DNA from 4 places in the Tardiphaga sp. GW822-FHT04G09 genome. Region 1 is predicted to be linked to each of the others. Evidence: predicted binding sites of a transcription regulator. Region 1 holds the regulator's gene; each other region holds the start of a gene.
What was found. Region 1 encodes PhoB, which activates phosphate uptake and scavenging genes when phosphate is short. Its sites were predicted from a motif close to TGTCATNNANCTGTCAT; they were not measured.

Region 2: AC1RLZ_RS24470 (inorganic phosphate transporter) is a predicted target of PhoB. The motif match lies at 1,133-1,149, and genes of this name have one in related genera.
Region 3: AC1RLZ_RS01610 (STN domain-containing protein) is a predicted target of PhoB. The motif match lies at 969-985, and genes of this name have one in related genera.
Region 4: AC1RLZ_RS14425 (Orn/Lys/Arg family decarboxylase) is a predicted target of PhoB. The motif match lies at 969-985, and genes of this name have one in related genera.

What each region holds. Positions count from the first base shown of each region.
Region 1 covers NZ_JBXAMO010000014.1:116,215-118,414, reverse strand. Annotated here, with positions in the region: gene phoU (phosphate signaling complex protein PhoU) at 3-716, shown strand; gene phoB (phosphate regulon transcriptional regulator PhoB) at 808-1,512, shown strand; gene AC1RLZ_RS21705 (GcrA family cell cycle regulator) at 1,780-2,200, opposite strand, start outside.
Region 2 covers NZ_JBXAMO010000019.1:22,098-24,297, reverse strand. Annotated here, with positions in the region: gene AC1RLZ_RS24480 (hypothetical protein) at 27-275, shown strand; gene AC1RLZ_RS24475 (hypothetical protein) at 377-1,063, shown strand; gene AC1RLZ_RS24470 (inorganic phosphate transporter) at 1,199-2,200, shown strand, end outside.
Region 3 covers NZ_JBXAMO010000001.1:339,772-341,971, forward strand. Annotated here, with positions in the region: gene AC1RLZ_RS01600 (c-type cytochrome) at 1-289, shown strand, start outside; gene AC1RLZ_RS01605 (c-type cytochrome) at 411-758, shown strand; gene AC1RLZ_RS01610 (STN domain-containing protein) at 1,229-1,909, shown strand; gene AC1RLZ_RS01615 (energy transducer TonB) at 2,029-2,200, shown strand, end outside.
Region 4 covers NZ_JBXAMO010000007.1:11,581-13,780, reverse strand. Annotated here, with positions in the region: gene AC1RLZ_RS14430 (molybdopterin molybdotransferase MoeA) at 1-869, shown strand, start outside; gene AC1RLZ_RS14425 (Orn/Lys/Arg family decarboxylase) at 1,029-2,200, shown strand, end outside.

The DNA.
Region 1 (2,200 bases):
AGATGGCTTTTGAACACACCACCAAGGCATTCGACGACGATCTGCAGGATCTGACCCGTCTCGTTGCCGAGATGGGCGGCCTCGCTGAACGGCAGATCGTCGAATCCGTCGATGCGCTGATCCGCCGGGACGTCGCACTCGGCGCCCGCGTCGTCGCCGCCGATGCCGAGATCGACCAGTTGCAGCGCACGATCGAAGAACGTGCCGTGCTGACCATCGCCAAGCGCCAGCCCATGGCTGTCGACCTGCGCGAGATCGTCGGCGCGCTGCGCGTCGCCACCGATCTGGAGCGGATCGGCGATCTCTCCAAGAACATCGGCAAGCGCGTCAATGCACTCGACAGCGACTTCCACCCGCTGAAGCTGATCCGCGGTCTCGAGCACATGACCGACCTCGTGACCACCCAGGTCAAGTCGGTGCTCGACGCCTATGCCGCGCACGATCTGCCGGCAGCCATGACGGTGTGGAAGGGCGACGAGGAAATCGACGCCATCTGCACCTCGCTGTTCCGCGAACTCCTCACTTACATGATGGAAGATCCGCGCAACATCTCGTTCTGTATCCACCTGATGTTCTGCGCCAAGAACATCGAGCGGATCGGTGACCACGCCACCAATATCGCGGAAACCGTGTTCTACATGATCGAGGGTCAGCAGATGGTCGACAAACGTCCGAAGGGCGACATGACCAACTTCGCGAATACGCCGACGGCCTGAAGCATGATGCGGAAAAGGGGAAGCCGGTCTTCCGCTCGGATCATGATCTAGGGCTTGTCGGACGTCACTGAGGGTATTGATCAATATGGCAATGAACGCGCGCATTTTAGTGGTTGAAGACGAGGAAGCACTCACGACGCTCCTGCGCTACAACCTCGATGCCGAGGGCTACGACGTAGAAACCGTAGCTCGCGGCGACGATGCCGACACCCGCTTGAAGGAGCGTGTGCCGGATCTCGTGGTGCTCGACTGGATGCTGCCGGGTCTGTCCGGCATCGAACTGTGCCGCCGCCTGCGCGCACGGCCCGAAACCAAGGCACTGCCGATCATCATGCTGACGGCGCGTGGCGAAGAGAGCGAGCGTGTTCGCGGTCTTGCCACCGGTGCCGACGACTACATCGTCAAGCCATTCTCGGTGCCAGAGCTCCTGGCGCGTGTGAAGGGTCTGCTGCGGCGTGCCGCGCCGGAGCGTCTCGCCACTGTGCTCGCTTTCGGCGACATCGAACTCGACCGCGACAAGCGCCGCGTCGTGCGGTCCAGCCGTCCGATCGATCTCGGTCCGACCGAATATCGCCTGCTGGAGTTCTTCCTGGAACATCCGGGCCGCGTATTCAGCCGCGAGCAGTTGCTCGACAGCGTCTGGGGCCGTGACATCTATATCGATGAGCGCACCGTCGACGTGCATATCGGCCGCCTGCGCAAGCTGCTCAATCCCGCCGGTGAGCCGGACCCGATCCGCACCGTGCGCGGTGCCGGCTACGCACTGGATGACCGCTTCGACAAGGCGGCGGAGTAGGTTTCCGCCACGCGCAGGAATCGTAGGATGGGTAGAGCGTCTTCGCGAAACCCATCGTCCCATGCGCAGGACAGCGATGGGTTTCGCTACGCTCTACCCATCCTACGCGTCTGTGGAGCGTCGCTCTCACCCGATGCCCTCATGCTTCGCATGCGGAGACCGACGTCTCCCCGCCCGGCGAAGCGAGGCTTCGCTAGGCGAGGCAAGCAAGTGCCAAACGAAAAATGCCCGGCATCGCTGCCGGGCATTTGGCTTGATACGTCCAGTTCAGCGCGTCGGCTTCGGCACCGCGCGACGGCGGTCGCTGGCCGGCTGATAGGCGATGCGCGAGTGATGTGCGCAATAGGGAGCGCCGGCCAGCGCCTTGCCGCCGCAGAAGTAGAATTCGGGGCTCGACGGATCGCCGATCGGCCAATGGCACGTGGCTTCGTTGAGTTCGACCAGTGACAGGCGCTGGCTGATCGGCACGATATTGTCATAGGCGATCGGGTCGGGCTCGGCCTCGACTTCGTAATTATGGGCCAATGCCGTGTTGCCGCGGGCCATCGGGCGGGCGACGCGCACCATCTGCTGTGCCGGGCGCGCCTTGCGCTGCCGCGGAGCTGCCGAGGAGGGGCTCTTGGCGCGGCCGGACAGGCCGAGGCGGTGAACCTTGCCGATGACGGCGTTGCGGGTCACGTTACCGAGT
Region 2 (2,200 bases), on a different contig from region 1:
GGAATCAAACCGATCCAGGGGCCAGCATGGATATCGAAGCCTATTTCGCGAAGACGCCGGCTACGATCGAGGAGATCAAGGCACGCGTGGCCTCAGCTTTCGGTCGTCACCCCCTGTGTCGCGACGTACGGTTCGACATCGTCAGCACGCCCCGCACCGGCAAGGGCGCGAACTGGACCATCAGCATGCAGTCGGTCGCCCCGGACGCGCTGTGGGAAGCTTCCGATATCGTTAGCGATATCCAGGAAGCCTACGTTCTCGCCAACGCTGCCTGAACGTCTAAAGTATTATCGCACCGTTGCAGCATGGTTAGGCCTTAATTAATCTCCATTTGTGAGGACGATACCTCAGGGGTTCCTCAATTGCGGAGACTGGCTTGACGCGCGCGCTGACCCTTCTTGTGCTGGGCTGTCTGCTGCTGACCGGCGTGGCCGTCGCGAGCATTCTCGGCCGCGACAGCATCCCATCGCTGTCCTATGACGACAGCGCCGCACAGAACTCGGTCGCGGTCTCGCGCGGTCCCGTGTCCAATACCCAAGGCAAGAAGGACAAGCTGGCGGTCGCCGGCGCCATGATGGCGTCGCTCGATCCGCAGCAGGTCCCGGGCGTCCAGACTCCTGCGGTCGATGGCAGTCTGTTGCGCCAGGCCTTTGCATCCGACAGTCCGATCGAAGCGCCCGGCGCGACGGTGCTTGCGCCGGTCGTGGTGCCGCAGCCCGCCGCCAAGCCCAAGGCCGCTGCCAAGCCGGCGCAGAAAACCTATACGCTGCTCAGCGATGCGCAGATTTCGGCGATCAAGACCCGGCTCAATCTGACCGCCTCGCAGGAATCCTATTGGCCCGGCGTCGAAGCGGCGCTGCGCAACGTGGCGCGCAGGATCCACGAGACCAAACAGGCCAGTCCTTCTGCCGGCACTCCGCCGATCGATCCCGACAGCGACGAGGTGCAGCAGCTCAAGTCCGCTGCGATGCCGTTGCTGTTCCAGTTGCGTGAGGATCAGAAGCGCGAAGTCCGTGCACTGGCGCGCATGATCGGGCTCGAGAAGGTCGCGTCCGCGATCTGAGCGCCTGTCACATGCGGCCCGTCGGCGACGCATGACTGTCACAACCCGCAACGGACAAATTGTCGCGCCTGTCATCCGGGTTTCGCATCCGTCGTGCAGAGATTAACGCCTCTTAACCTGTAACGGGGGCGTTTCATGACCGATTTTACAGCTACTCAATCCATTTCAGAGAGCGGGGCCCTCGAACCGGCGTCCCGGCCGAATCTCGACAAGGGCTTCAACCCGCTGACGATGATCCTGTTTTTTGGGATCCTGGCGGCTGGCCTCCTGTTCGTCGCCTACAGCATTTATGTCGACGTCAATGCCACCGGCACCCGCGTCACCAGCTACCTGCCCTACCTGCTGCTGCTCGTGGCGCTGCTGATCGCGCTCGGCTTCGAATTCGTCAACGGCTTCCACGACACCGCCAATGCGGTGGCCACTGTGATCTACACCCACTCGCTGCCGGCGGAATTCGCCGTGATGTGGTCGGGCTTCTTCAACTTCCTCGGCGTGCTGTTCTCGACAGGTGCGGTAGCCTTCGGCATCGTCTCGCTGCTCCCGGTGGAATTGATCCTGCAGGTCTCCAGCGGCGCCGGCTTTGCCATGGTGTTCGCGCTGCTGATCGCGGCGATCATCTGGAATCTCGGCACCTGGTATCTCGGCCTGCCGGCCTCCTCGTCGCACACCCTGATCGGTTCGATCATCGGCGTCGGTATTGCCAACGCGCTGATGCGGGGCCGCGACGGCACCTCGGGCGTCGATTGGGGCAAGGCCACCGAAATCGGCTATGCGCTGCTGCTGTCCCCGCTGGTCGGCTTCGCCTGCGCCGCCATCCTGCTGCTGGTGCTGAAGTTCGTGGTGCGCAATCCCGCTTTGTACAAAGCTCCGGACGGCAACAAGGCGCCGCCGCTGTGGATCCGCGGCATCCTGATCGCCACCTGCACCGGCGTGTCCTTCGCGCATGGTTCGAATGACGGTCAGAAGGGCATGGGCCTGATCATGCTGGTGCTGATCGGCACCGTGCCGACTGCCTATGCGCTGAACCGCGCATTGCCGGAATCTCGCGTCGCCCAGTTCCAGACCAACTCCATCGCAGCCGCCAAGGTGATAGCAGCCAAGGGTGCCGGTCACAGCATCATCGGCGATCCCCGCCCG
Region 3 (2,200 bases), on a different contig from region 1:
CAATGCGCAGTCGCTGACCAATGACGAGGTCTATGCGCTGACGGCCTACATTCTCAGCATGAACGATATCGTCAAGGGCGAGACATTCGAACTCAACGAGAAGAATTTTACGTCGATCAAGATGCCCAATGCAGCGGCGTTCTTCGAGGACGATCGCGAGACGTCCGAGAAGCAGTTCTGGAACAAGAACCCGTGCATGAAGGATTGCCGGCCAGCGCCGAAGGTCACCGGGCGGGCCATGTCCATCGACGTCACGCCTGATGGAAAATCCGGGCCGAAGGTCGAATAGCAGGTGAGGGCATTCGTCGTTGTCTTTGTCACGATGGCTCGCACGCCATAACAATCACCACATCTGAGGTTTGATCAGGATGATGTTCCGCTTTTCGCTGCTCGCTTTGTCGATTGCACTGATGACAACCGATGTCATGGCGCAGGACGTTGCAGCCGGAGAGAAGTCTTTCAACAAGTGTCGCGCTTGCCATCAGGTCGGCGAGACCGCGAAGAACACCGTGGGACCGATCCTGAACGGGTTGTTCGGGCGCAAATCCGGCACCGTGGCGGGCTACAACTATTCCGACGCCAACAAGAATTCCGGACTGACCTGGGACGATGCGGTTTTCACCGACTATATCAAGGACCCGAAGGGCAAGATCCCCGGCACCAAGATGAGCTTTGCCGGCATCAAGAACGAGCAGGAGATCAAGGATCTCACCGCGTTCCTGAAGCAGTTCGCGGCGGACGGCAAGAAGGGAAGCTAAAGCGGCTCCTTGACTGGCGCTGCGGGCACCGGGTCGCAGCACCCTGTTCTTCAATGGCTGCAGCAAGAACAGAAAGCTCGGACGGCGGCGCTGATTGAAGGGTGAACCACGCATCGATCGCCGGTGCTCGCGGCCGATGCGCTACTTGCTGCACATGACGCAACAGTCAGTTATCGGCCCGTCATGATCGCCATCGTCCCGAAAGATGATTGTCACAAAAATTTCATAAAGCGGCTTGCGGGTAACACGTATCGGGAAATCGATAGCAGCGGTCGTCTGATTTCCAGGCGGGCTTGCTGATCGACATGGCTCCCGGATAAGACATGCCGACGAGGTCGCGACGATCAGAGCCAATCAAGGTCTGTCTAATGTTTATCAGCCAGCGATGGAGCGAACTTGGCCCGGACCGGCGCTGGGGCGCCAGGGAATCATGGCTGAGGGCGTATCGCCGCGGATTTCCAAGCCGATTGATGATTGTCGCTGCCATCGTTGCTGCGCTCGGCGCGATGGTCTCAGCCATGGCGGCGAGCGACGACCCGCAGTATCTCGCGCCGTTGCGATTCAACATTCCAAGCCAGCCGCTGGCGTCGGCCCTGCAAGCCTATAGTACAGCCACGGGGGTCCAGTTGCTCTACGAGAGCGGTGTCGCAAACGGCCGCTATTCGACCGGCGTCGAGGGCGACATGACGCGCGATGCGGCTTTGCGGATTCTGCTGTCCGAGACCGACCTGACCATTCATTATACCCGCGTCAATTCGGTTACGCTGGCGCCGGCCTTGAGCAATCCCGACAACCCACCCGCAGCTGTGTTCGACAAGGCGGATCTCATTCTTGAACCCCTGCGGGTCCGCCGTCCTACGGATCGCAATGACGGTTCGCAATTGGAGGCCTATAACGGGATCATCAGGGCCGATATCCAGCAAGCGCTCCGCAAGGACGCCAAAACGCGAAGCGGCAGCTATAGCGCCGGCATCAAATTGTGGATCGATGGACCGCGCACTGTGCAGAAGACCGAGGTGTTCCGTTCGTCAGGCGACCAAGAGAGAGACAATGCCATTTCGCGGCTGCTCGATGGACTTCAGATCAGTCAGGCGCCTCCGGCCAACACACCGCAGCCTGTGACGATTATCATCAATGTTCGGTCGATGTGATGGGATTACCGATTATCTGGAAGGGGATGGATCAGATCAAGGCGGCCGCCGAGGCAGATTCCCAGGGCGAGGCGGTTGCCGGATTCTCGGGGCAATGGCGCTGGTTCGCCGGCACCATTGTGCTGGTGCCCATCCTGCTTGCCGCTGGTGTCTATTGGCTGCATCAGCAGCCCAGCGGCTCGGCACTTCACAGCGGTGACGCGACAATCCATGTCGAGCTCATTCAGACGCCGGCGCCAGCTGCGGAGTTCAAGCAGGCATCAGTTCAGACCAGCCCGCCAATCGCGGATT
Region 4 (2,200 bases), on a different contig from region 1:
GCGATGGCGACGTCGTCGAGATCAACGAGGCCGCCATCTCCGGCAAGCATATCCGCCCGGCCGGCGTCGATTTCAACGAAGGTGACGTGCTGCTGCGCGCCGGCACCCGCCTCACCGATCGCGACCTTGCGCTTGCCGCGGGCATGAACCATCCGTCATTGCCCGTGCGGCGACGGCCGGTCGTTGCCGTGCTTGCCACCGGCGACGAACTGGTGATGCCCGGCGCGGTCCCCGGCCCCGGCCAGATCGTGCTCTCCAATGGCTTCGCGCTGCGTGCGCTGGCCCGTGCCGAAGGCGCCGAGGTGGTCGATCTAGGCATCGCCGTGGATACGCTGGAGGCGACCACGGCAGCCATTCAGCGCGCGATCGATCTGAGGGCCGACGTGCTGATCACCACCGGCGGCGCGTCGGTCGGCGACCACGACCTCGTGCAGCAATCCCTGATCAATGCCGGCGTCGAGATGGCGTTCTGGCGCATCGCCATGCGCCCCGGCAAGCCGATGATGCACGGGCGCCGCCAGGGAATGCGCGTCATCGGCCTGCCTGGCAATCCCGTCTCGTCCTATGTCTGCGGTTTCCTGTTCATGGTGCCGCTGCTGCGCGCGCTATCCGGCCGAAACGAAATCGCTCACGCGCTCGAACCGGCGGTGCTCGGACGGGACCTCGCCGCCAACGACCAGCGCGAAGATTATCTGCGCACGCGTTTGGAAACGCGCGCGGACGGCACCGTGGTGGCGACGCCGGTGATGAAACAGGACTCATCGCTGCTGGGAAATCTGGCTGTTGCCGAAGGACTTCTGATCCGCAAGCCATTCGCACCGGCCGCGGTTGCCGGCGATTCCTGTGCGATCATTCGTCTGCCAATCTAGCTGACAAAACACCTCACAGAACGCCGCCGCCGTCGAAACTCCTGCTCACGGCATATTCCCAAAAGCTTTTTCCTGACTGAGATACCTCAACGCGGTTTCAGTCACTGAATTGTCACGTAACGCAGCGAGAGATCGCAGCGAAACAAGATCGGTGGACAAATGGACTATTTCAAACGCTTCAATTTCCTGTTTGCGATGCCAACATTCGACGCCGACGATCTCGAGGGCATTCGCCTCAATCAGATCGTCGATGAGATCGAGCGCTCCGGCTTCGAGGTCGTCAAGGCGCGCAAGCTTGAAGACGCCACGATCGCAGTCCAGACCGACGCGGCGATTGGCTGCATGGTAGTCGACTGGGGCAAGAAGGGCCTCGAAGGCAAGACCGCGGCACTGATCAACCTGATGCGCAAACGCGGCCTGGACTTTCCCATCATCCTGCTGATCCGCCGCAAACGGTTCGAGGACGTCCCGGTCGAGGTGCTCGATTTCATCGACGGCTATGTGTTCCTCTCCGAAGAAACGCCACCGTTCATCGCCAAGAACCTGATCAGCCGCCTCAAGCAATATGCCGAGACGCTGAAGACGCCGTTCTTCGGCGCGCTGGTGGATTATGCCGAGGAAGGCAACCAGCTCTGGACCTGTCCGGGGCACAATGGCGGCGTGTTCTACAGCCGCAGCCCGATCGGGCGCGTGTTCATGGAACATCTCGGCGAAGCGGTATTTCGCGATGACCTCGACAATTCCGTGCTCGATCTCGGCGACCTGCTGACTCATGAGGGTCCTGCGCTGCAGGCGCAGAAGGAAGCCGCGCAGATTTTTGGCGCGGAGAAGACCTATTTCGTGCTCAACGGCACCTCGACCTCCAACAAGGTCGCGCTGTCGGCTTTGGTAACCGATGGCGATCTGGTGCTGTTCGATCGCAACAACCACAAGGCGGCCTTGCACGGCGCGTTGATGATTTCGGGCGGTGTGCCGATCTATGTGCCGACGTCGCGCAATCCATGGGGCCTGATCGGCCCGATGGACTGGGACGCCACCGATGAGGCCGCGCTGCGCGAGCGCATCCGCACCAATCCGCTCGTCACCGATCCCGAGGCGTGGAAACGCCCGCGCCCTTTCCGTGTCGCGGTCGTGGAACAGTGCACCTATGACGGCACCATCTACAGCGCCGAGATGATCATCGCGCGCATCGGCCATCTCTGCGATTACATCCTGTTCGACGAAGCCTGGGCCGGCTTCATGAAATTCCACCCGCTCTATGCTGGCCGCTTCGCCATGGGGCTCAAGGAGCTCGGCCCCGATTCGCCAGGCATCATTGCCACGCAGTCGAC